DNA from 2 places in the Paenibacillus sp. Y916 genome. Region 1 is predicted to be linked to the other one. Evidence: riboswitches for the same ligand, from Rfam matches in the RefSeq annotation. Region 1 holds a riboswitch; the other holds the start of a gene.

Region 1 (11,016 bases):
TTTGCTGTGAGACTACTCTTGCTGTCCATTTGATTAATCCCAAATTGAAGACTACCAACATTTGACGTTATCTTAGATTTCCCTTGAATATGAGCACCTTCGATATGAATCGTGCCAACATCATTACGAACATCATAGGTCCCCTGCAAATGATCGAGTTTAATTTGACCCACATTTGTTTCGATCTTGAAGTGATTCACTGAATCCGGAAGTTCCACCTTATAATCGATGCTGAAATCTGAGAACCCATATTCCTTCTTTATCCATTTCCACATATCCATCTTCACGTTCCCCTTAGGGTGTGTGCTAATCTCCATTTGCTCTCCACGTGTAACTACGGAGATTTCAGCCTGATCAAGGATTTCCTGGTATTTAGATTCGCGTGATGACTTGTTAGGAAATGAGAACGTTGCGGTCACCGTCATCTGATCACCCGTGGTCGCTGTTACCTCGATGCTTCCAACCTCATTTTCCAGCAACAGATCCGAGGCAGAACCTATCTCTTGTGTGAGAGATATCTCCTTCTGAATACCATCTTTCTTTAATTCCTCAGTCCAATCCGAGATCGAATCCTCAAATTTATTGGTGCATCCAGCCAGTATTATTATCGAAACGACTGCCACCATCATGATTGACCTATGTTTTCCGCGCATATAAAGTAACTCCTCCAATTCAGTGTTCTGATTTATTTATCATACAATATTAGGGAAATATTAGCACTAGTCCGCGGACTAGTGAAATACTGGACTTGAGGCGGGGAGATATTCTGTGTGAATTCTAGCGAATTCTTTCCTTAGCGTACTTTCTTAATTTCTTCAAACTGAATATATTTCTTCAACCATTTGATATCCTGACTCTTAAAGTATTTGAGTATTTTTCTTTTCTTCTTTAATATCTCGTCATCTAATTTTATATTTGAAGTATGAAATACATATATATTTTTGTCTATTAATTCATGAAGTAGTTTCGATAAGACTTGATGCTGCGTGTGACCATATTCTCCCTCTAGGTTATGAGTTACAACTTTGTTGAATGGTTGCCTTGCTAACATCTCTTCCAAATCTGACTTTAAACGAGACTGGTCAAAATCACCGCCCCATTTATCCTCATATTGCCATATTTCATACTCTGCACCTACCTCTTTCATTACTTTTTTGAATTCCTTGCACCTTACCTTGTTATCACCGTTTGTCACACAAATGACCTTCCATCCCTTTTCTTGTATCAGCTGAGCTCCGCCAAAAATAGTTTCATCATCCGGATGTGCAACAATCATTAACTTATTGTAAGTCATAGCCCTCCTCCTTCCTTATTCTTTTCTTATATATTTTGCATATATCATTGGATACAACGGAAATTTCAAATATTTGTTCGGCCTGTTGTCTCAGTACGTTGCTACCAAGTAAGTTCTTGTTTCCCAAGAGCAATGCATCTTTTACAGCGTTTGTAATATTATCTTGGTTCAAGGGAAGAAGCATTTTATGATCACAAAAGTAATACTGCAAGGCCTTATCAAAATTATCTAATGTTACCAATCCGAAGGTTCCAGCTGCACCAATCGCTATTACTGGTCTCTCACAAAATATGGCTTCCAAAGCAACTCTTCCAGTTCCCACAACATAATTACTTATTGAATACAAATCAGGCATATCCAATCGATTCCCTATATACTGGATACGATTTGATTTGATTGTTTCGTTAATACGCGTTTTTATTTTTTCGGTCTTCATACCGTCACCGGCAATAAGAAGATGCATATCTGGAAACTTTTTAAACAATTTATTATCACATGCCTTTAACAACAATTTGCATATCTCATATTTCTCATCTTCCAGTCTACTAGCGTACAGTAAAACTCTAGATTTTTTAGGGATATTTAATTCTTCCTTAAGATCTGATTTCTTTACAGTAAATTCATTCATATCAATCCCATTAGGGACATGGATCGAATATATGCCTTTCTTCTCCAACCACTTCTTAACAGGTTTACTGACACTAATAAAAGTAGGTTTAATTGAGCATTTATTGATTGCCTCGAGCAATATCGAGTTTTCGTAGTAAGTTCCGTGAATCGTATAAATCAACGGAATATTTAACTTCCGAGATAACTGTACTGCATATTTGGCACTTTTCTCTAAATGGGCGTGGATCAAGTTTATTTCATTGATTCGTATCCATTCAACAAATTCTTCCTTATTTTTTGTATAATTATAGACTTCACATGACAGCATTCTAAATTTACTTTCCAAAGGCCCTGAGTTCCCTGCTACAAAAACTGTCACTCCTTGTTTTAATAATTCTCTTGTAAGAGAAAGAACATGCGTCTCTGTTCCACCTATGTCAAAGGTATCCAAAATCATAAGCACTCTTACATCTTTATCATTCAACTTCTTCACCCCATTCATTTTGAAAATCTTCTTTTATATTCTTGTATTATTAAATGGTAAAAAACAAGATTCGAAACGGCTTTTAACTAATCTCTTAAAAGATACGTTTTCACATATGAAAATCGCCAGTCCGTGTCTTTAGTTAAAGGGTTATTAGCATGGGTTAGATGCGTCTTTCTTGTCATGGTACAGAAAGGTTATACTTTCTACTCTAGCAAAAAAACGCGAATTCTCAGTTATGAGAATCCGCGTCACATGGATTATAACTCTAATCTACCAAAAAGCAATGGTCACTCTTTGGCAGATTTGAGATTACTTTAATTTTTCTTGAACCGACTGTATTTTCTGTGCACTAGAGGAAGTCTTATCCCGACGATCATCCAGTTTAACAGACGTAGAGACTCTCTCTGCCCCCGATAGAAATGGTGATTCATGCAAAGCGGCAATAGCACTCCATACGAATTCAAGAGGCCCTTCAATAATCGTACTCATCGATGTTAATTGATACGTTATTCCCTGCTGATCTTTCAGAACTCGCTGCATATCTGCAACGTAAGCACTTAGACTTGTTGTTTGCGTCCCTATCGGGATAACTGTTACTTCTGCAATCGCCATGTTTATTTCCTCCTCTTACACTTCTTAATCTATTGTAGCTATTTCGTATTTTTTTCGCAAAATCTGGATTTTTGAACTCACAAGATAACATAAATATTTATTCCTCCCCCAAACGCAAGTCATAGAAGGCTTGGCAGGGTTTTCATGATTTTTTTCATAGAATATTTCATTAATACATGTTTACAAACACCATATATTGAGTTAGATTTATATAGCGACACTAAATATAGTGAAAACAGGTGATTCGGCTACTATATCAAATCCGGATCTTAAAAGGGAAGTATGGTGCAATTCCATCACGGTCCCGCCACTGTAACCCAAGATTCGAGCTGCATATCGCAGTCGAATAGGCACAGCCATTGCCACTGTGAGCATAAGTTTATGGGAAGGCGCTAGTTGCTGAATAAACGAACTTCATCTACATATGAAGCACGAATTCGTTTGCTTGGGAAGTCAGGAGACCTGCCTGTTCGACATACACAATACATCCTACGGTGAAATAGGAAAGGTGGAATATAATCATGGTACTTATGGAACCTAGAAGTAGCTTCTCCTTGGAAGAGAAAATGCTACATGAGGTATCAGGTCTTGGACACGATATTACAGAGAGTCTCAACGTGGAAATGCTACGTGAGAATGCCAATCTAAATGGCGAAAGCTTTTCAGGAAAAATAGGAAAATTCGGCAGTGAATATGCTAAATGGTACGCAAGATATTACATAATCCCCAAACAACTCATGGCTGCCGTGGATCACAATGATTTATATGTACATGATCTTGATCAATATGCGGTGGGTAGCACGAATTGCATCTTCATTCCATTCGACAAACTCCTAGCACGGGGCTTCAGCACTGGCAGTGGTAGTGTTCGCACACCACAATCCATTTCAACTGCGATGGCATTAGTTGCGATAATATTTCAATGTCAGCAAAATTCTCAATACGGCGGCGTTTCCGGGAGCAAACTGGATCATGATTTAGCTCCATATGTCGCCAAGTCATTTGCGAAGCATTTTCAAAAAGGGGTACACTACTTTAATGAGACTTCTGTGGTCGAAGAGTGTAACATCCATCTAGGTAACTTATCGTTACCTAACTCTCATCCACGTTCTTATTCTTTTGCTATGCAAGAAACTAGGACAGAATGCCTTCAAGCTGCTGAGAGCTTAATCCATAACCTAAATACGATGTCCAGCCGTGCTGGAGGTCAGATCCCCTTCACTAGCATCAATTATGGGACATGCACCTCACTTGAAGGCCAAATGATCATTGATAGCTTGCTTAGTGCAACTATGAATGGACTTGGAAGTGGCGAAACACCTGTCTTCCCCATTCAAATCTTCAAATGTAAGCGTGGTATCAATCAATCACCAGGGGATGCTAACTATGATCTTTTCTTGAAGGCCGTAGAATGCTCATCCAAACGGTTATATCCTAATTTCGCCAACATAGATGCTCCCTTCAACTTACAGTATTATGATCCAACAGATGCCAATACTGAATTCGCTACGATGGGTTGTCGTACTCGTGTTCTTGCCGATCGACATGGTCGCAATCGTCTATCCGGTAAAGGGAACTTATCCTTCAATACGATTAATCTTGTTAAATTAGGTATCAAACACGGTGTAGTTAATGGTAATATCACGCCTAATGAGGAGGGGTTCCAACAAGATCTCAACCACTTCCTGGATATCGCACTACATGGACTATTACACCGTTACAAAATCCAAGCCCGACAGCCTGCCAAAGCTTCAGACTTTATGATGCGCGAAGGAGTCTGGGAAGGTGGAGAACTACTAGGTCCTGACGACAAGGTAGAACAAATCTTGAAACATGGTAGCTTATCTATAGGCTTCATCGGTCTAGGTGAATGTATGAAGGCCATGTACGGTAAACATCATGCTGAAAGTGATGTAGTCTATGCCAAAGCTTTGGAACTTATCTCCTCCATGCGTCGTTACTGTGATCGGAAGAGTGACGAGTATGATCTTAACATTACATTGATGGCTACACCAGCTGAAGGTCTATCGGGTAAGTTCACGAAAAAGGATCGAGAAATATTCGGTTCCATTCCCGGTGTAACAGACCGCGAATATTATACTAATTCTTTTCATGTACCGGTATATTATAATCTGCCAGCTGCGCGTAAAATTTCGCTTGAGGCTCCTTTTCATGAATTGTGCAATGCAGGAGCTATCTCTTATATTGAATTAGATGGAAATGTGCGTAGTAATCAAACTGCCTTTCTCAAAATAGTTCAGTTTGCATTATCACAAAATATTGGCTATTTCAGCATTAACCATCCTATTGATCGTTGTGGTTCTTGCCATTACGAAGGTATTATCGGGGATACGTGCCCACAGTGTGGAACACTCGAATCCGACGTACCCATGTACCGTCTACGGCGAGTGACCGGTTACCTAACAGGTGATTATCAGACGCGCTTTAATGCTGCTAAGCAAGCTGAGGTACGAGATCGGGTCAAACATCGATGAATATTTGTGGCTACTATCCTGAATCCATTAACGAAGGTGATGGCCTGCGGGCCGTCATCTTTCTTAGTGGTTGCCGTCACCGCTGTCCAGGTTGTTTCAATCCGGCAACGTGGAATTTCAACTACGGAGAACCTTTTACGGAACAGCGTCAACAAGAAATTATCAATGACATGGCTAATAACCCCTTACTTGAAGGATTGACGCTTGCTGGGGGAGATCCTTTCTTCTCAGCTGATGAGGCGGCTGATTTCATTGATAAGGTCCGACTAAGCCTCCCTAACTTCTCTGTATGGATCTATACCGGCTATATATATGAGGATCTCATGGCCTCCGTTCATTCGGCAGAGTACCGTCTGCTTCAGAAATGCCAAGTCGTCATCGATGGTCCTTTTGTACAATCTTTAAAGAATACCAGTCTCCCCTTCCGTGGGAGTTCAAATCAGCGTATTATAGACATTCAGGCAAGTTTGATTTACAACGATGCCATACTGTTGTAAATTTAAATATCACAAATTGAAATACTCATGTTGAAAGGAAGACATTCATGCCACATTTCGTAGTAAAACCGAATAACCGCCAGCTCGCTTTTGATGAGAAGCGTCTCTCCATCTATACTGATCGCCTTCTTGAAGGATTGGACATGCTTAATAAGGATCAATTGATCCGCGGTGTATTATCCAAGCTTCGCCGTGATGAAGTTACAGGAGAAGATATTAGTAACGCCTTTACCATGTCTGCATTAGAGTTAGTTACGAAAGAGGAACCTAACTGGAAGTTTGCTGCAGCTCGTTCTTTACTTACTACTTTATATAAAAAAGCTGCTCATCACCGCCGTTATAAATCGTATGCCGATGAGCCTTATGGTGCGCTTTACCCACTGATCACAGATTTGGTACACAAAGGTATATACAGAGAAGAATTACTTGAATACTATACGAAAGAGCAGATCCAAGAACTTGGTGAACTCATTGATTATAAACGTGATCTTTTATTCGATTACATCGGTCTTTTAACGCTTACAGAGCGCTACCTTACGACAGATTTCGATGGACATATTATGGAGCTTCCACAAGAACGTTACATGATCATCGCTATGTTCCTTATGCATAAAGAGCCTGCTGAGAGACGCATGGAGCTTGTGAAGGAGTCCTATTGGGCGATGAGTAATTTATATATGACCGCAGCTACCCCGACGTTGTCTAATGCTGGCAAGAAAGTTGCTGGACAACTCTCCAGTTGCTTCATCGACACCGTTGATGACTCTTTGGAAGGCATCTTCGATTCTAACACCGATACGGCTCGTCTTAGTAAAATGGGCGGTGGAATCGGTGTCTATCTCGGCAAAGTACGTGCCCGTGGTTCAGATATTCGTGGACATAAAAATACGAGTTCAGGTGTCATCCCTTGGATCCGTCAGCTCAACAATACCGCCGTTAGCGTAGACCAATTAGGTACACGTAAAGGTGCCATTGCAGTCTATATCGATGTGTTCCATAAAGATATTCTCGCGTTCCTTGATCTCAAATTAAATAATGGTGACGAGCGTATGAGAGCACATGACGTATTCCACGGCATTTGTATTCCTGACCTATTCATGAGTGCTGTAGAGAATCGTGGGATGTGGAATCTATTCTGTCCTCATGAAGTCAAAAAGGTTATGGGCTGGAAAGATAGCAACGGTCGTCCACTTGGACTTGAAGATTTCTATGACGAAACGCTTGGTCAAGGTTCCTTCAGTGATAAATATGCCGAAGCCGTTGATCATCCTGTGTTGTCTCGTATTACCGTTCCAGCGATCGATATTATGAAGCGTGTCATGAAGTCGCAGCTTGAGACAGGTACGCCATATATGTTCTACCGTGATACAGTCAACCGGGCTAACCCGAATAGTGCACATGGTATGGTCTATTCCTCTAACCTGTGTACGGAAATTATGCAGAACCAATCAGCAACCGTTGTGGAAAAGGAAGAACTCGTTACCAAAGACGGACAAACGAGAATTATTATCTCGAAAATCCCTGGTGATTTCGTCGTGTGTAACTTGAACTCCATTCACTTGGCTCGCGCTGTTCCAGCGGGTGTGCTAGATCGACTCGTTCCTATTCAAGTACGGATGCTTGATAATGTCATCGATATTAACAATATTGAAGTGCTTCAAGCTCAATATACGAATAGTCAATATCGCGCCATCGGCTTAGGAACTTTCGGACTTCATCATCTATTAGCTCTCGAAGGTATTCGTTGGGAATCCGATGAGGCTGTCACTTATAATGATAATCTTTATGAGAAAATCAACTACCTGCTCGTTCGTTCAAGTATGGAACTTTCCAAGGAAAAAGGTCAGTATCCGAAGTTTAAGGGCTCTGATTGGGAAAGTGGTCAGTACTTTACACAACGTGGCTACACAGATGGCCAACGTGAAGGTAAGTACGTAACGACTTCACAGTGGCAGGAACTGCAACAAGAGGTGCAACAGAATGGTGTACGGAACGCTTGGATGTTCGCTATTGCACCTAATGGTTCCACTTCCATTATCGCCGGCTCCACAGCCAGCATCGATCCATTGTATGAATTGCTATCTTATGAAGAGAAAACAACGTATAAGATTGCTAACCCAGCACCGGATCTATCTGATAAGACGATCTGGTTCTATAAAACAGCGTTTAATCTAGACCAACATTGGTCCATCAATATGGCGGCTGCCCGCCAACGTCATGTGGATCAAGGCCAAAGCTTCAATCTGTACGTTCGTCCTGACATTAAAGCGACCGATTTCCTATCGCTGCATCTTCATGCTTGGAGTTCCGGCATGAAAACAACTTACTATGTACGTAGCCGGGCGTTGACGATTGATGAATGTGAGAGCTGCTCGTCATAACCTTCGATCCCACCCCACCCTCCCTTCCAAGGGAGGGCCCCAAGGGCTCTGCCCTCTGGACACCCGAAACTCTTTGGCGGAGTGAGAGGATGGGGTGCTTATCTGTGAGGAACGTTTCGTGCTAGGAGCGCTTATCGTCCTCCCTGTTCGCTTCGCGAATGCGGTGGGGACCCGCTCCACTACGAGTGAAGTGAAGTAGCTCTGGCTTCGCGAGCTACATGTCCTGTTTGCTCCGCAAATGCGGAAGGGCATAACCCAAAACAAATGCGAGTGAGTAGCTCTGGCTTCGCGAGCTACATGTCCTGTTTGCTCCGCAAATGCGGAAGGGCATAACCTAAAACAAATGCGAGTGAGTAGCTCTGGCTTCGCGAGCTACATGTCCTGTTTGCTCCGCAAATGCGGAAGGGCATAACCCCAAGAAAATGCAGAAGTAACTTTCTCTGCACCTGTTTGCTACGCAAATACGGAAGATTAAAAGTACTTTTAATAAAAGGAGTAATAGAAATGAAATTGCAACAAATTTTCAACACGGAAGCACCAAACCAATCTACAAAAATTATTCAAGGTGAATGCTCGGGTATTCTGAACTGGAACGATATTCGTATGCCTCATATGTATAAATTATATAAGGTCCTATTGTTAAATCACTGGATTGCCGATGAAATTCCGATGTCTAAGGATGCACAGCAGTTTGCAGGATTGGATCCTGAAGAGCAACGCGTATTCAAGATTAATATTTCATTACTTGCTGTATTGGATTCTATGCAGACGATGTTTGTCGGGGATGTAAAAAGATATTTTACTGATTCCTCATTAGAAGCGATCTCAGCTATTATTGCTCAACAAGAAGTTGTCCATAACCAATCTTATTCGTATGTTCTTTCTTCGATTGTTTCTGATCAAGAGCAGAAGGAGATTTTTGAGTATTGGAAGCATGATCCGGTTCTTCTAGAACGCAATCGTTTTATTTCAAATATTTATCAAACCTTCCGGGATGAGCAGTCTCCACAAACGTTCTTCCACGCTATGGTTGCGGATTTGATTTTGGAAGGTATCTTCTTCTATAGTACGTTTGCTTTCTTCTATAACTTGGCTCGCGATCAGAAGATGATGGGTACTAGCCAAATGATCTCTTATATTCAACGTGATGAGAATCAGCATTGCTATTTCTTTGCTGAGGTGTTCAAGCAACTTCTTCTTGATTTCCCAGAGCTTAACACGAAAGAGAACATCGCTTATGTATACAAAACGATTGACGAAGCTGTTCAATTGGAGATCAATTGGGCACATTATACTCTTAGCAATATTCGTGGAATTGACTTGAATGAATTGGAGGATTACATCAAATATACAGCGAATAAGCGTCTTACTTTAATGGGGATGGACAAAGCTTATGAAGGTGTTGATGTGAACTGTATGCCTTGGATTAAGCCTTTCTCTGATGACGCTCTGAATTCAACGAAGACGGATTTCTTCGAAGCTAAATCTCGTAACTACGGTAAAGTGGGCGACGATAACGGGTTTGACGATCTGTAATAAGTATGATTATAGTAACTAGCGAGGGTGGGAAGGGGCTTATGCTCCATACCCATCCTCTTCTTTTATAATTGGATTTCTAACGGCACCCACAGACACTATTTCGTGAAACAACGCCTCTATGAAATTCTAACGGAAATACACGCCTCTATATGCAAATAAACGACCTACATCCAGAGGAAATGGCCATATAAGGTCACTCAGTTCCCTTAGAAATTCAAAAGTACTGTTTTCAGCCCAATAAGGTCTTCTGCTTCCGTTAGAATACTTACGTGATTACACACACCATTATATTTTCATTCATCTATCATTAATTCATCCTCGAAGAACCCCTTGTCTAGGTCTTTTAATACTTTCCATTGGTTATCCTCTTTCACGACTGTCATATGTCCTGTTTTGGTGATTACACTATGGCCACGGGACGAAGTTAGTTCTGAGGGGCTTATTTCAATATCTATGCTATAGCTAAAGGAGAATGTATCCTTTTCCATATTATCTTGTTTCATATTTTCGAATTGAATTTGTTTCACTTGCATATTAACCATATTCCTACTTGCATACTGTGAAGCTATTGCGCTTTGTCTGTTGGCTACGAAACCTTCGTATCCCCTTTCTGTCAATAATGGCTTGAATGCTTCTTCTACCTTCAATTTTGCCTCTATTGCCTCCAACATATCTTCTGTCTCCGTTTCGATATCCACAACTTTAACCTGGTATTGCATCATTTTTAAACTCTTACCTACGTTTATCGCAGCCGTCTCATCACTTTCTGGTGAACAGCCTGAAGCCATTAATAATAGAGAACAGGTTAGTATAACTGAACCCGCGATGATCGCCTTTGTCATCACTTTGGTCTTTTTCTTCATAATAAATCCCTCCTCTCTTACACTAACGTATGGAAATCGATTTGGTTACCCAATTTTAGACAAAAGGAACTTCGCATATGGCATGCATGGCAGAATGCATATTGTACTTATTCCTCGGATAGGCTATACTAATCCACAAAGAATTGAACAGTGATATTGCGCCTATGATCAGCATCCAACTGTGAGGCGTTAGCGACCGGAGAACGTATTTCCTCTCCCTAAGTTAACCGGCATCCGAC
Region 2 (11,016 bases), on a different contig from region 1:
AATCTAAAAGAAATGATCGGACATGTCCAACTAACCTCTCATGAAGTATTAGCTGGATCTAATGATTTATTAAACCTTACAGAAACTATGAAAATGATGGTCGAACGCTCCAACTCAGTCCTTCAAGAGATTGACAAGGGTAGTGAAAGCATTGCCTCAACTTCCAAAGAAAATGCCATCGCAATGGAAGAGATCACCCAAGGAATCATGCACATTGCTAATTCCTCCGGTGATGTATCCGATCAAGTAGCTGCAGCAACTAATGAAGCAGTTAGTGGTAATTTACTAGCACAACGTGCTATAGAGCAGATGCAACGGGTAGAGCAGATCTCTGTAGATTCTCTAGAATCCTTTCGTTCTATGAATGAACGTTCACAAGTGATTGGAGAAGTGGTCACCTCGATCTCCGAGATTACGAAGCAAATACAAATGCTCTCGCTTAATGCATCTATCGAGGCTGCTCGTGCTGGCGAGCATGGAAGGGGATTCGCAGTTGTAGCAGGCGAGGTTCGTAAATTATCTGAGCAATCTCGCATTGCAACTCAAGATATTGGGGAACATCTATTAACGATCCAAAAAGATACTGAAGCTTCAGTTGCTACGATGGACCATGTCCATCAAGAAGTCCGTTCAGGTAAAGAATTAGTACAAAATGCTGGGAAAGCCTTCAATCAGTTAGATATTCTCATTCACAACGTTAATCAGAGCATACAAGCCGTATCCGCAACAACACAACAAGTATCAGCAGGCACGGAGGAAGTCAGCGCATCTGTCGAAGAGACGGCATTAATCACATCAAGATCTCGAATAAGTATGAGTGAAATTGCAACTACAAGTGAGCAACAATTGAATGAAATGGAGCAGCATCGTTCGACCGTTACTACTCTCCATGAGTATGCCGTTCAGCTACAAGAGGCTATCCAACAATTCAAAATATAATTGCCCATCCATCACATTAACTTTCTCACAAAAGACGCCGTCAGGCGTCTTTTGTCTGACTAACACCCATAATGTCGTAAATCTGATTCATATCGATATGGTTGCGGACCACCTCAGCGATTCGATCGAATTCCTGTTCCTTGAGCGTACTAGAAGTAAACGTCTGACCCAAAGGTCCCAAGCCTTTATTGACACGAATACCATCCAGCCAGGACCTGCGGAATGTATCGTTATGAAATACACCATGAACCACAATCTGTGAGAACATATCTTTCATTGGCTTGATAAGGATAGGATTCATATCCGTCGTAGCTTTAACACTACAGGCTTCAGCTTGAACTCCTTGCGCACGACCGATTTCTTTCCCATCCTCCATTACGTAAGAGTTCAGAGCCATATTTTGCGACTTATAAGGGGCTGTCCGATATCCATCCTGTGTAAAAATACGACATAAAGCAGTGGTAACGACACTCTTACCTACATCTGAAGCCGTCCCCTGCAGCATCAGCACTTGTCCAAAAGCACCCTTACTCCAATCGCGAGTTTCAGATTTCACCATATTCATTCTTGCCCCTCTCACATCAGATTGTGCAACAGCACTAGCATCAGCAACGCTACGACTTCAAGAAATTCATTAAGAGCGCCATAAGTATCCCCAGTTAATCCACCTAGCGTAGCATTCAGCTTCCGTGCTAACCACATTCCAGCGATCCAAGCCGCTAGAGGAAGCATAATGAATCCAACCCATGCTGTAGTCCATGATTGGCTGTCCAAATGAAATATTGGAGCAATCGATACAGCAACTCCGGATAACATAATCGCCATTAGCAACGTCACGTATGTCTGTCCTTTATTCAACCCATTCAATTGTCCAGCCATGCCATCCTTGCCACGAGCCGTAGGCCATGAAGATATAGCATGAACTATGAACCATCGACTCCAAATCAAAGGCAGTAGAAGAAGACCTGAGTAATCAAGTCCGTCCACTAATAGTGAATAGATTAATGAGAGTTTAAGCAGCAGAAGCAGAACGCATGCTATCACACCCATCGCACCCACACGGCTATCCTTCATAATCTCCAGTATTTGTTCACGAGAACGATAACTTAATACACCATCTGCTGTATCCATCCAGCCATCCAAATGAAGTCCACCTGTAAGACCGACCCATAATATAAGGGTTAGCACGGCAGCAGGTAATGGAGGAAGCAAATAGGCGAATCCGGCTGCTCCTGCCCACACAACCAATCCAATAACAGTACCTACGAGCGGGTAGAACTTCACACTTTGACGAAATAGTGTAGGTGAATAATCCAGATTAGCTTTCACAGGAAAGCGTGATAGAAATTGAAAAGCGGCCGCAGCCGCTTGTCCCAAATTGGTCATAGTTTATACTCCCTGCTCTTTAGCTCAATAGGAATCCCTGCCGTAACCAGAAACACTTGAGCGCAGTTTCTTGATACTGCCTGATTCATGATGCCTGCTAAATCACGAAATATTCTTCCTAATGAATATTCAGGTACAATCCCACTTCCAACCTCATTCGTTACTACAATCAAATGACCTGGATATAACTGCATCTCATCAACCAGTTGCATAATTTCAGCCTTAACTTGGTCAGACATATTCTTCTCTTCCTCAATGGACAGAACAATATTAGATAACCATAGTGTAAGGCAGTCCACCAGCACGGTAGGAGCAGAGCCTTCTTCAATCAGACTATCCTCACGCCAACGACTTAGAAGCTTAACGAGCTGCAACGGTTCTTCCACCGTACGCCATGGATAATTAGCCTCATCTCTCTGCAGCTTGTGAAGAGCAATTCGCTCCCTCATCTCGTCATCAAAAGCTTGAGCAGTAGCCACATATACTGCCTCTTGTGACATAGACATGCATAACTTCTCAGCGAAGCTACTTTTTCCACTTCGTGCCCCACCTGTGACAAGTGTGATCATTTCGTCTGTTCCTTCGATTCACCGGAAACGCCCGCACTTTCGAATGTTGCCATTTCACTAACAATCCGGCAAGCTGCATCTATAAGATGTAGACATATTACGCCACCAGTACCTTCGCCGATACGTAGATCTAATTCCAATGCTGGACGGAGACCCAATTCTTGTAGTAATAATCGATGTCCTTGTTCATGCGATACATGTGACACTATCATGTATTCAGCCGAAGTCGGGCAGATAGCTTTGGCAAGTAACGCTGCTGTACTAGAGATAAAGCCATCAATAATAACTGGGCAACCATTCGCAGCTGATCCAAGAATAACACCTACTAAACCGCCTATTTCAAGTCCACCCACCTTAGCTAGAACATCAAGGGGATCAGACCGATCTGGATCATTCACTTTCAGCGCCTGCTCCACAACGCCAATCTTATGTTGTAGACGAGAATCGTCAATGCCAGTCCCTCTACCAACGGCATCTTTAACGCTAATAGTTGATAGTGCACAAGTCACTGCTGAGCTTGCCGTCGTATTCCCAATGCCCATCTCACCCGTTATAAATAATTGTACGCCACGTTTAATAGCATCTTCGACAACTTCAACACCAACAAGGATCGATTGGATCGCTTCCTCGTAAGTCATTGCTGGGCCTTGCGCCATATTTGCTGTACCGTACCTGATTTTCCGCGATAGTAGATTAGGATGGGATAACTCACTATTCACTCCGATATCTACGCATACAACTTCTGCATCTGCTTGTCGTGCAAGGACGTTAACAGCTGCACCCCCTGCTAAGAAATTATGAATCATTTGTGGAGTCACTTCCTGCGGGAAGGCACTTACGCCCTCTTCACATACTCCATGGTCCCCAGCCATAACAATAACTTCCCTACGAGCAAAAGATGGCTTTATTTCCCCGGTAATACCAGCGAGTTGTATCGCCATAGCTTCCAATTTACCGAGACTACCAGGTGGTACCGTCAAATTACTTATATGTAATTTGGCTGCCTGCATCGCAGCCTGATCAAGCTCAGGGATCTCTCCAATACGATTCATAAGTTCCATCATTCTCTTATTCATTCTTCATCTCTCCTCTGATATCAGTTGTTACTATGATTGATTCAATAACGAGACAGTAGGATCTGCGGGACAGCGCTAACTGGATGCTGAACAACTGCTGGATCGACGCCATAGACTTGTCGGATATTATCTTCCGTTAGTATTTCAGCTGGCGTCCCCATCCCAACGACTTGTCCTTCTTGTAACACTAACAGTTTATCACAGAATTGAGCAGCTAAATTTAAATCATGGAGTACTGAAATAACGGTAATCCCTGTTTCTTTACGCCAAGTAGCTACCATCTCCATGAACTGAAGCTGATAGTAAATATCCAAATACGTTGTCGGTTCATCTAGCAATAGAATATGAGGCTCCTGTGCCATCACTTTACCCAACGCAACGCGTTGTCTCTGTCCACCACTGAGTTCATCCAGTGGCCGATCACCCAGATCACTAAGCTGTAATCTTGTCATGATATCATCAATAATAGCTGTAGCATTATTACTCACATCTCGTCCGAGCCAGTCCTGAAATGGATATCTACCCATCTCTATAATATCTCGAACCGGATAATGAATGGCGGGCAGACCATCTTGCTGAAGGACAGCTAGCATCTGGGATAGCTCACGTCGGCTATAGCTTGAGACATGACGTCCCTGAATCGTAAGCTTCCCACTGCTAATCTGGTCCACTCCAGATATTAATTGGAGGAGTGTTGATTTACCACTTCCATTAGGACCAATGATTCCCCACCACTCACCTTCTTGTATCGACCAATCCACATCTCGAAGTGCGGAGATTTCAGCATAACGCTTGGATACCTTTGTCACCTCAATCATATCATACCTCCGTTCCTATGCTTCTTATTACGATACAACAGATACGCAAAGAACGGAGCACCAATGAATGCTGTAACGACTCCAAGCGGAATCTCCGTAGGCGCGAGAATAGAACGGGCAACGGTATCACACCACATCGTGAATATCCCACCTCCAAGCGCAGATAATGGAATGATGAGTCGATAATCAGGTCCCGTAATTAATCTAATAATGTGCGGTATAACAAGTCCTACAAATCCAATTACACCTGATACCGATACAGCCGCAGCCGTAAGCAAAGTGGATACGATCAATGTTCTTAGCTTAAGCCTCTCTACATTCAGACCCATATGTGCTGCTTGACGCTCACCAAGTGCCATTAAATTTAGAGACCGTGCACTACCCCATATCACAGCAAGTCCAACTAATACGTATGGCATCAACATAAGTGTATATGACCAGCCACGGAAGCTGAGTCCTCCCATCGTCCAGAACATGATTTCATTAATCGTCTGCTTCGACATCACAGTTAAGAAGGATACGATTGCACCTAGAAATGATTGCATAACAACACCTGACAAAATCAGACTATTCGTCGGAATCTTACCTCCATCACGCGCTAAAGATAGAACTCCCCATAAGGTTAATATTCCGGTTAGGAAAGCAACCAAAGGGAGAGTCCATACACCTACAAGCGAATACTGCAATCCGAAAAAGATAATAACAGCTGCACCGACTGAAGCCCCAGAAGATACCCCAAGTGTGTATGGGTCAGCAAGAGGATTTCGCAGCACCCCTTGAAATCCAGAACCGGCAACTGCAAGAGCTGCACCGACAAGCATCCCTAGTATAATTCTAGGCAATCTCACTTTCAGCAGTATCTGTTCATGTGCAGAACTCCATGTTGGAGTGATTGCATCACCTACCCAAGGAAATCGGTGTAATAGAATTCCTATGATATCCTTGATCGGAAGCTCCACAGCCCCTATTCCTAGGCAGAGCAGGAAGCTCACGATAAGCAATATTATCCCAAGTCCTCCGTACCCAGCCAACTTTTTACTCATGGCTGCACTAGTTCAGGATATATCATTTTGGAAATTTGCTTGAGACCTTCAGTTACTCTTGGTCCTGGACGACTAATCAAGTTATCATCTAATGCATGAATATCATCATTTTTAACTGCCGTAATTTGATCCCAGCCACTGCGAGCTTTAATAATCTCGTCTAACGTTTTCTGTGTGTTCTCTTCAATCACATTCTTCGAATACAGAATGACGTCTGGGTTATCATTAATAATCTTTTCCTCACTAATTTCACTCCAACCCGTTGTATCAGCAGCGACGTTAACTCCGCCAGCTAGGGCGATTAACTCGTCCATAAACTCGCCACTACCTACCGTCCAACCTATAGAGAACTCGATATACACTTTCTTCTTCTGATCAGGGGTTAGTGATTTAACAGCTTCCGTCACTTCATCTCGCTCTTGCTTCATTTCATCTGTAACAGCCTTCGCTTCGGCTTGATGATCTGTAATCTGACCATACAATTCAATATTTGTGATAACATCATCTATTGATTTCGGATTGGTCTTGAAAATCGCAATTCCTAGAGCACGTAGCTTCTCAGTAGCTTCCGCACTCATAGAAATACCCGTAAGTACAAGATCTGGTTGCGCTGCTATAATCGCTTCTTCATTTGGATTGTACAGACCACCCATTTTAGGCTTAGTTGTTACGGCCGCTGGATAATCATCATAATCCGATACACCAACAACTTGATCATCTAATCCTAGCGCGAACAATGCTTCTGTCTCCGCTGGTGAGAGGGATACAATCTGCTTCGGAGCTTCTGTAAATGTAAATGTCTCACCTGTCGCATCCGTTACGGTTAGTGGATACTCCGTTGTCAGCTCATTAACTTGTTCTGCTGGTGGTGTGGCTTGTTCCGTTGGTGCTGGCGTAGGTTCGGATCCTTGCGCTGGTTCGTTATTATTACCACAAGCGGCAAGTGATAGTGCTAGCATCATTGCTAAGGCACCCGTAGTCCAATTCTTCCAAATCTGCTTCATTGTTCATTATCTCCCCTATTATCTATTGTACATACATGAGATGCTAGCCTTGTAATTTCAATGAATTCTCTCCGATAAAGGACATAAACATAGCAAAAAATCCTGATCCTCTATTGCTAGAAAGAATCAGGGATTACGTCTGTACAAACATCACATATTACTAATACGATATATGTATGCCAAGTGTTATAAGCCCGCAATAATACATCACAAGCACTTACACAAGCCAAACGTAATCCTTTCCTCGAAGGATCGCCGTACTTATTCTCACAAGGCAGGTCTCCTGACTCACAGGTTAACTAATAATCTCACCTTCCCATTCTGCTTATAGCAGTACAGTGGTATATGGAGAATATCCCTGATTCACAGTGGCGGGACCGTGTCGGATTTACACCGACTTCCCTTTTAACTAGAGTTAAAAGCTATTACTTCAGCTTCTAAGTTCCTAGACCTCATAAGTTTATAATATTCATTTAAATACAGATCTTGCTTCTCTATTCAAAATTATAGATCAAAAAGAGATACCTTACAAACCAAATGTTAATAATTCCTTATAGTTCGAGTTCAAAAAGTAAGCCCTTTGGACTTCCTCTAATCATAGGGCTACTTTAAGCGTCCTACCCATTGCCCCTCACGTATCGTAAGCTGCAGCGTTAACAAGCTTCCCGGATCAACCGAGATATCCCAGAACATCAAGTCAGGAATCGTCATCGTCGCGAGTTGTCTTATGACCCCTCCATGTGTAACCAGCAACATAGAATCAACGGAGTTATCATCTCCCTCCAAAACACACGCTAGACTATCCATGAAGTTCACCAGCCTCTGCTGAAAGTGTCCCCAAGATTCCCCCCTTGGAGGAGTCACTGTTTGAGGATTGTCCAGCCATTCTCGATACAACCTAGAATGCTTCAACTGATCGTAGGTCTGCCCCTCCCAATCTCCAAAATCCATCTCTCGCAAACGATGATCAAAGACTACCTGATCAGGTGATGTAGGATAGATCAAATCTAACGTTTCCCTACATCTCTTCAGATCACTGCAGAATACCTTTCGGAATATCCTTCCTTCAAGGGCTTCTTTCACTAATAAAAGCTCTGTCTGTGACTCTTCGAGTATTCCTATATCCGTATGTCCCAAATAACGTCGATCCTTATTCCACTGCGTTCTGCCATGTCGAATACATACCAATTCTAATTCCATAATGTTCCACCTAAACCCCGTATAGCAAGTGCACATAACATGAGGAATAACAACGATGCGACTAGCATCAAACGTATAGTTGACTGAATATCCCTCTTCACCATTGGACGTGAGAATTCCCCCATATAGGCACGAAAAGACACGACACCATTATACGTATTCTCACCTCCTAGCCGAACACCAAGAGCTCCAGCTACGGCTGATTCAGGGAATCCACTGTTCGGACTCGGATGGAGACGAGCATCATGTCTTACGGTATGATAAGACCTTTTATAATCTAGACGCATAACCCAACTACTAACGACCAGTAATGCACCTGTTATACGAGCTGGAATGAAATTAGCGACATCATCCAATCGGGCAGAGGCCCATCCTATGTTAATATATTTATCATTCTTGTAACCAACCATCGAATCTAAGGTATTTACAGCTCGATAAGCCATCGCCAGTGGTGCTCCTCCAATAAGTGCATAGAACAACGGCGACACAATAGCATCAACAATATTCTCCGCAACGGTCTCTACCGTTCCACGGACAATTTCAGGCTCATCCAAATGATCTGTATCACGTCCAACAATCATTCCAAGTGATCTACGAGCAGCAGGTAAGTCACCACAATTAAGATGATCATGCACCTCCATCCCCGCATCCTTAAGCCCTTTCGTAGCAATCGTCGTAGCAATTAATACGATCTCAACACCAACGGCAAGCCATGGATGAATCATATATAGACCTCTCAACAATGCCCACGTTATAAGCAGTGCACCTCCTACAACAATAGTTGGAAGTAGAATTCCATATTTTTTTAACTTGATCGGATCTGACACATGACTACGAATATTCCTCTCTATCCGTTTGATACAATTCCCCATGCCGATCACAGGGTGAGGTAGCCAGCGCGGATCTCCAATGATCAGATCCAATAGGTAGGCAGCCCATAGAATGAATATGGCCAATTCCATCATACTCGCTTCACTCCCGCAACTCTTAAACCCTCTTGCACTGTAGCATAAACTAGTCGTCCAATTGCAGCTCCTAGTTCAGTAGCTGTTCCACAGTATCGATGTTCAATAGTATGGATAGGAGATTGACTGACACCAAGAACAATAGAATCCGTCGTAGTTCCCGTAGCAATCAATCCATTCTCTGCATCCCGAATACCCAGATCCGATAGAGCAGCAGTCTTTGCCTCTACAGCTGTCATAATAGCATTTACCATCGCTGCTTGCGTCAGCTTCGCGTCAATCATGAGCATAATATTGATCGTTCCGGGTTGATAGGCTGGGAACGTAGTTCGCTCAGATCCAGCACGTGCACCGTTCGATACTCCCGCTGTTGTACAGCAGAACAAGGATCCGTCTTTACCGTCCTCTTCCAGAACTGCAGCATGTTCCAATCGAACAGCTGTCAACAATCCTGCTGTAGTTTGCTGTGGGTAGCCCCAATCCTTGAATAATTGCTCTATATCACGTTCTGGATCAGCACAGTTATAGAACCGATCTACATAAATATTAGCTATTCGATCGATTTTCCCTGTTCCTCCCCCATATATTGCACTACTAAGGCTATCCACAGGGCTTGGGCATTGGAGTAACAAATGACGTTCTTGTCGGGTAAGTGTTAGACCTGGCCAAACGATAGAGGAATACACGTTATTTTCATCATTGATAAAAGGTGTTGTTGTTGTCATCATCATCATTATTCTCCTATTCTTATACTATACTCTCCATCACATTCTGTATCTCGACCAGAAATAACCGATTAGCTTCCGCGCCTTTGACGGCGATTCGAATATATTCATCCCCCAGCCCAGGATACATCGCACAGCTTCGAATTAATATTCCTCGCAGACCAAGTTCACGTTGCATATCTATCGCATGCCATGGTTCCGGAAGCTCCACCAATAGAAAGTTCGCTTCGCTTGGACTGACATTACACCCCAGCCTGGTAAGCCCTTGGGTAAGGACTATTCGCTCATTGGATATTAATTCTAACGTACTACGCTCGAATTCCTCACCACTTTCCAACGCTGCTTCACCCGCTAACAGAGCTAGTCCATTTACACTCCACGTCACCTGCTTACTCTTCATAGCTTGGATGACATCCGGATGTGCCAATGTATATCCCAATCGCAAACCTGGAATCGCATAGAACTTCGTCATGGACCGTACCAGTAACATACGAGGATACTTTGTAAGTTCCGATAACAAAGATGCTTGCTGTCGTTGCGGAATGAAATCTATGAAGGCTTCATCTACGACCAGATAGGTGTTGAATTTCTCAGCAGTTTCGGCTAATATCCTCAGCTCCTCAAGCGTATATTGCACGCCATTCGGGTTGTTAGGCTGACCAATGAATAGCAAATCTACTTGCTGTATCAACTGTCCTATGTCTTCACATGTTGCCTTCCAATCATTATCTTGTCTACCAAATACCGAGATTACTTCCGTATTGAATTGTTCTGACAATTGCCTATATTCAGAGAAACATGGTTCGATAATACCGACCTTCTGTGGATGAAGTCCTAGTAAAATAAGCGACATACATTCAGCTGCACCATTTCCAACACAAATATTATCTTCACCAACACTTAGCTTGCGTCCAAGAATAGTTTTAAATCTTCTATGACCTGGGTCAGGATAACGAATAATTGACGATAATGCTCCCTCCAATTGCTTTAGCACTTGCTGAGGTGGGCCCAACGGATTAATATTAGCGCTAAAATCGAGGAATATTCCCTCATCTTGTCCATAAGCCTGTGCGGCACTTTCTAAATCTCCTCCATGACCGTAACGTTCTAGCATCCTAATTACCCCTCTGTCTTTAAATTGCCTAGGTATAGTTCCATTGTTGCTTAGGCTCTTCTATTGCGTCAATCCATCGTCCTTTGTTTCTATCTCATATTTAGTTTACAATTATACAAGATTCAACAATCATTACATACCTTTAAATAATGAAGGAGTAGAGTAAACTATGCTATT

What was found. A riboswitch is a leader RNA that binds a small molecule or an ion and turns the genes downstream of it on or off. The one in region 1 is predicted to bind cobalamin.
Region 2: it holds a riboswitch for cobalamin, as region 1 does, so the genes downstream of both, AC1TO9_RS12035 (ABC transporter substrate-binding protein) here and AC1TO9_RS13235 (anaerobic ribonucleoside triphosphate reductase) in region 1, are expected to answer to the same signal.

The regions. Positions count from the first base shown of each region.
Region 1 covers NZ_JBXCJA010000005.1:108,726-119,741, forward strand. Annotated here, with positions in the region: gene AC1TO9_RS13215 (hypothetical protein) at 1-653, opposite strand, end outside; gene AC1TO9_RS13220 (PIG-L family deacetylase) at 794-1,294, opposite strand; gene AC1TO9_RS13225 (glycosyltransferase) at 1,281-2,387, opposite strand; gene AC1TO9_RS13230 (MTH1187 family thiamine-binding protein) at 2,700-3,002, opposite strand; cobalamin riboswitch at 3,223-3,486, shown strand; gene AC1TO9_RS13235 (anaerobic ribonucleoside triphosphate reductase) at 3,524-5,497, shown strand; gene nrdG (anaerobic ribonucleoside-triphosphate reductase activating protein) at 5,494-5,994, shown strand; gene AC1TO9_RS13245 (ribonucleoside-diphosphate reductase subunit alpha) at 6,042-8,375, shown strand; gene AC1TO9_RS13250 (ribonucleotide-diphosphate reductase subunit beta) at 8,880-9,911, shown strand; gene AC1TO9_RS13255 (hypothetical protein) at 10,208-10,777, opposite strand.
Region 2 covers NZ_JBXCJA010000004.1:271,453-282,468, forward strand. Annotated here, with positions in the region: gene AC1TO9_RS12000 (methyl-accepting chemotaxis protein) at 1-939, shown strand, start outside; gene AC1TO9_RS12005 (nucleotide-binding protein) at 980-1,444, opposite strand; gene cobS (adenosylcobinamide-GDP ribazoletransferase) at 1,516-2,325, opposite strand; gene cobU (bifunctional adenosylcobinamide kinase/adenosylcobinamide-phosphate guanylyltransferase) at 2,322-2,894, opposite strand; gene cobT (nicotinate-nucleotide--dimethylbenzimidazole phosphoribosyltransferase) at 2,891-3,970, opposite strand; gene AC1TO9_RS12025 (ABC transporter ATP-binding protein) at 4,012-4,788, opposite strand; gene AC1TO9_RS12030 (FecCD family ABC transporter permease) at 4,785-5,831, opposite strand; gene AC1TO9_RS12035 (ABC transporter substrate-binding protein) at 5,828-6,835, opposite strand; cobalamin riboswitch at 7,092-7,305, opposite strand; gene AC1TO9_RS12040 (histidine phosphatase family protein) at 7,439-8,035, opposite strand; gene cbiB (adenosylcobinamide-phosphate synthase CbiB) at 8,026-8,997, opposite strand; gene AC1TO9_RS12050 (adenosylcobinamide amidohydrolase) at 8,997-9,728, opposite strand; gene cobD (threonine-phosphate decarboxylase CobD) at 9,748-10,839, opposite strand; gene lplA (lipoate--protein ligase) at 11,009-11,016, shown strand, end outside.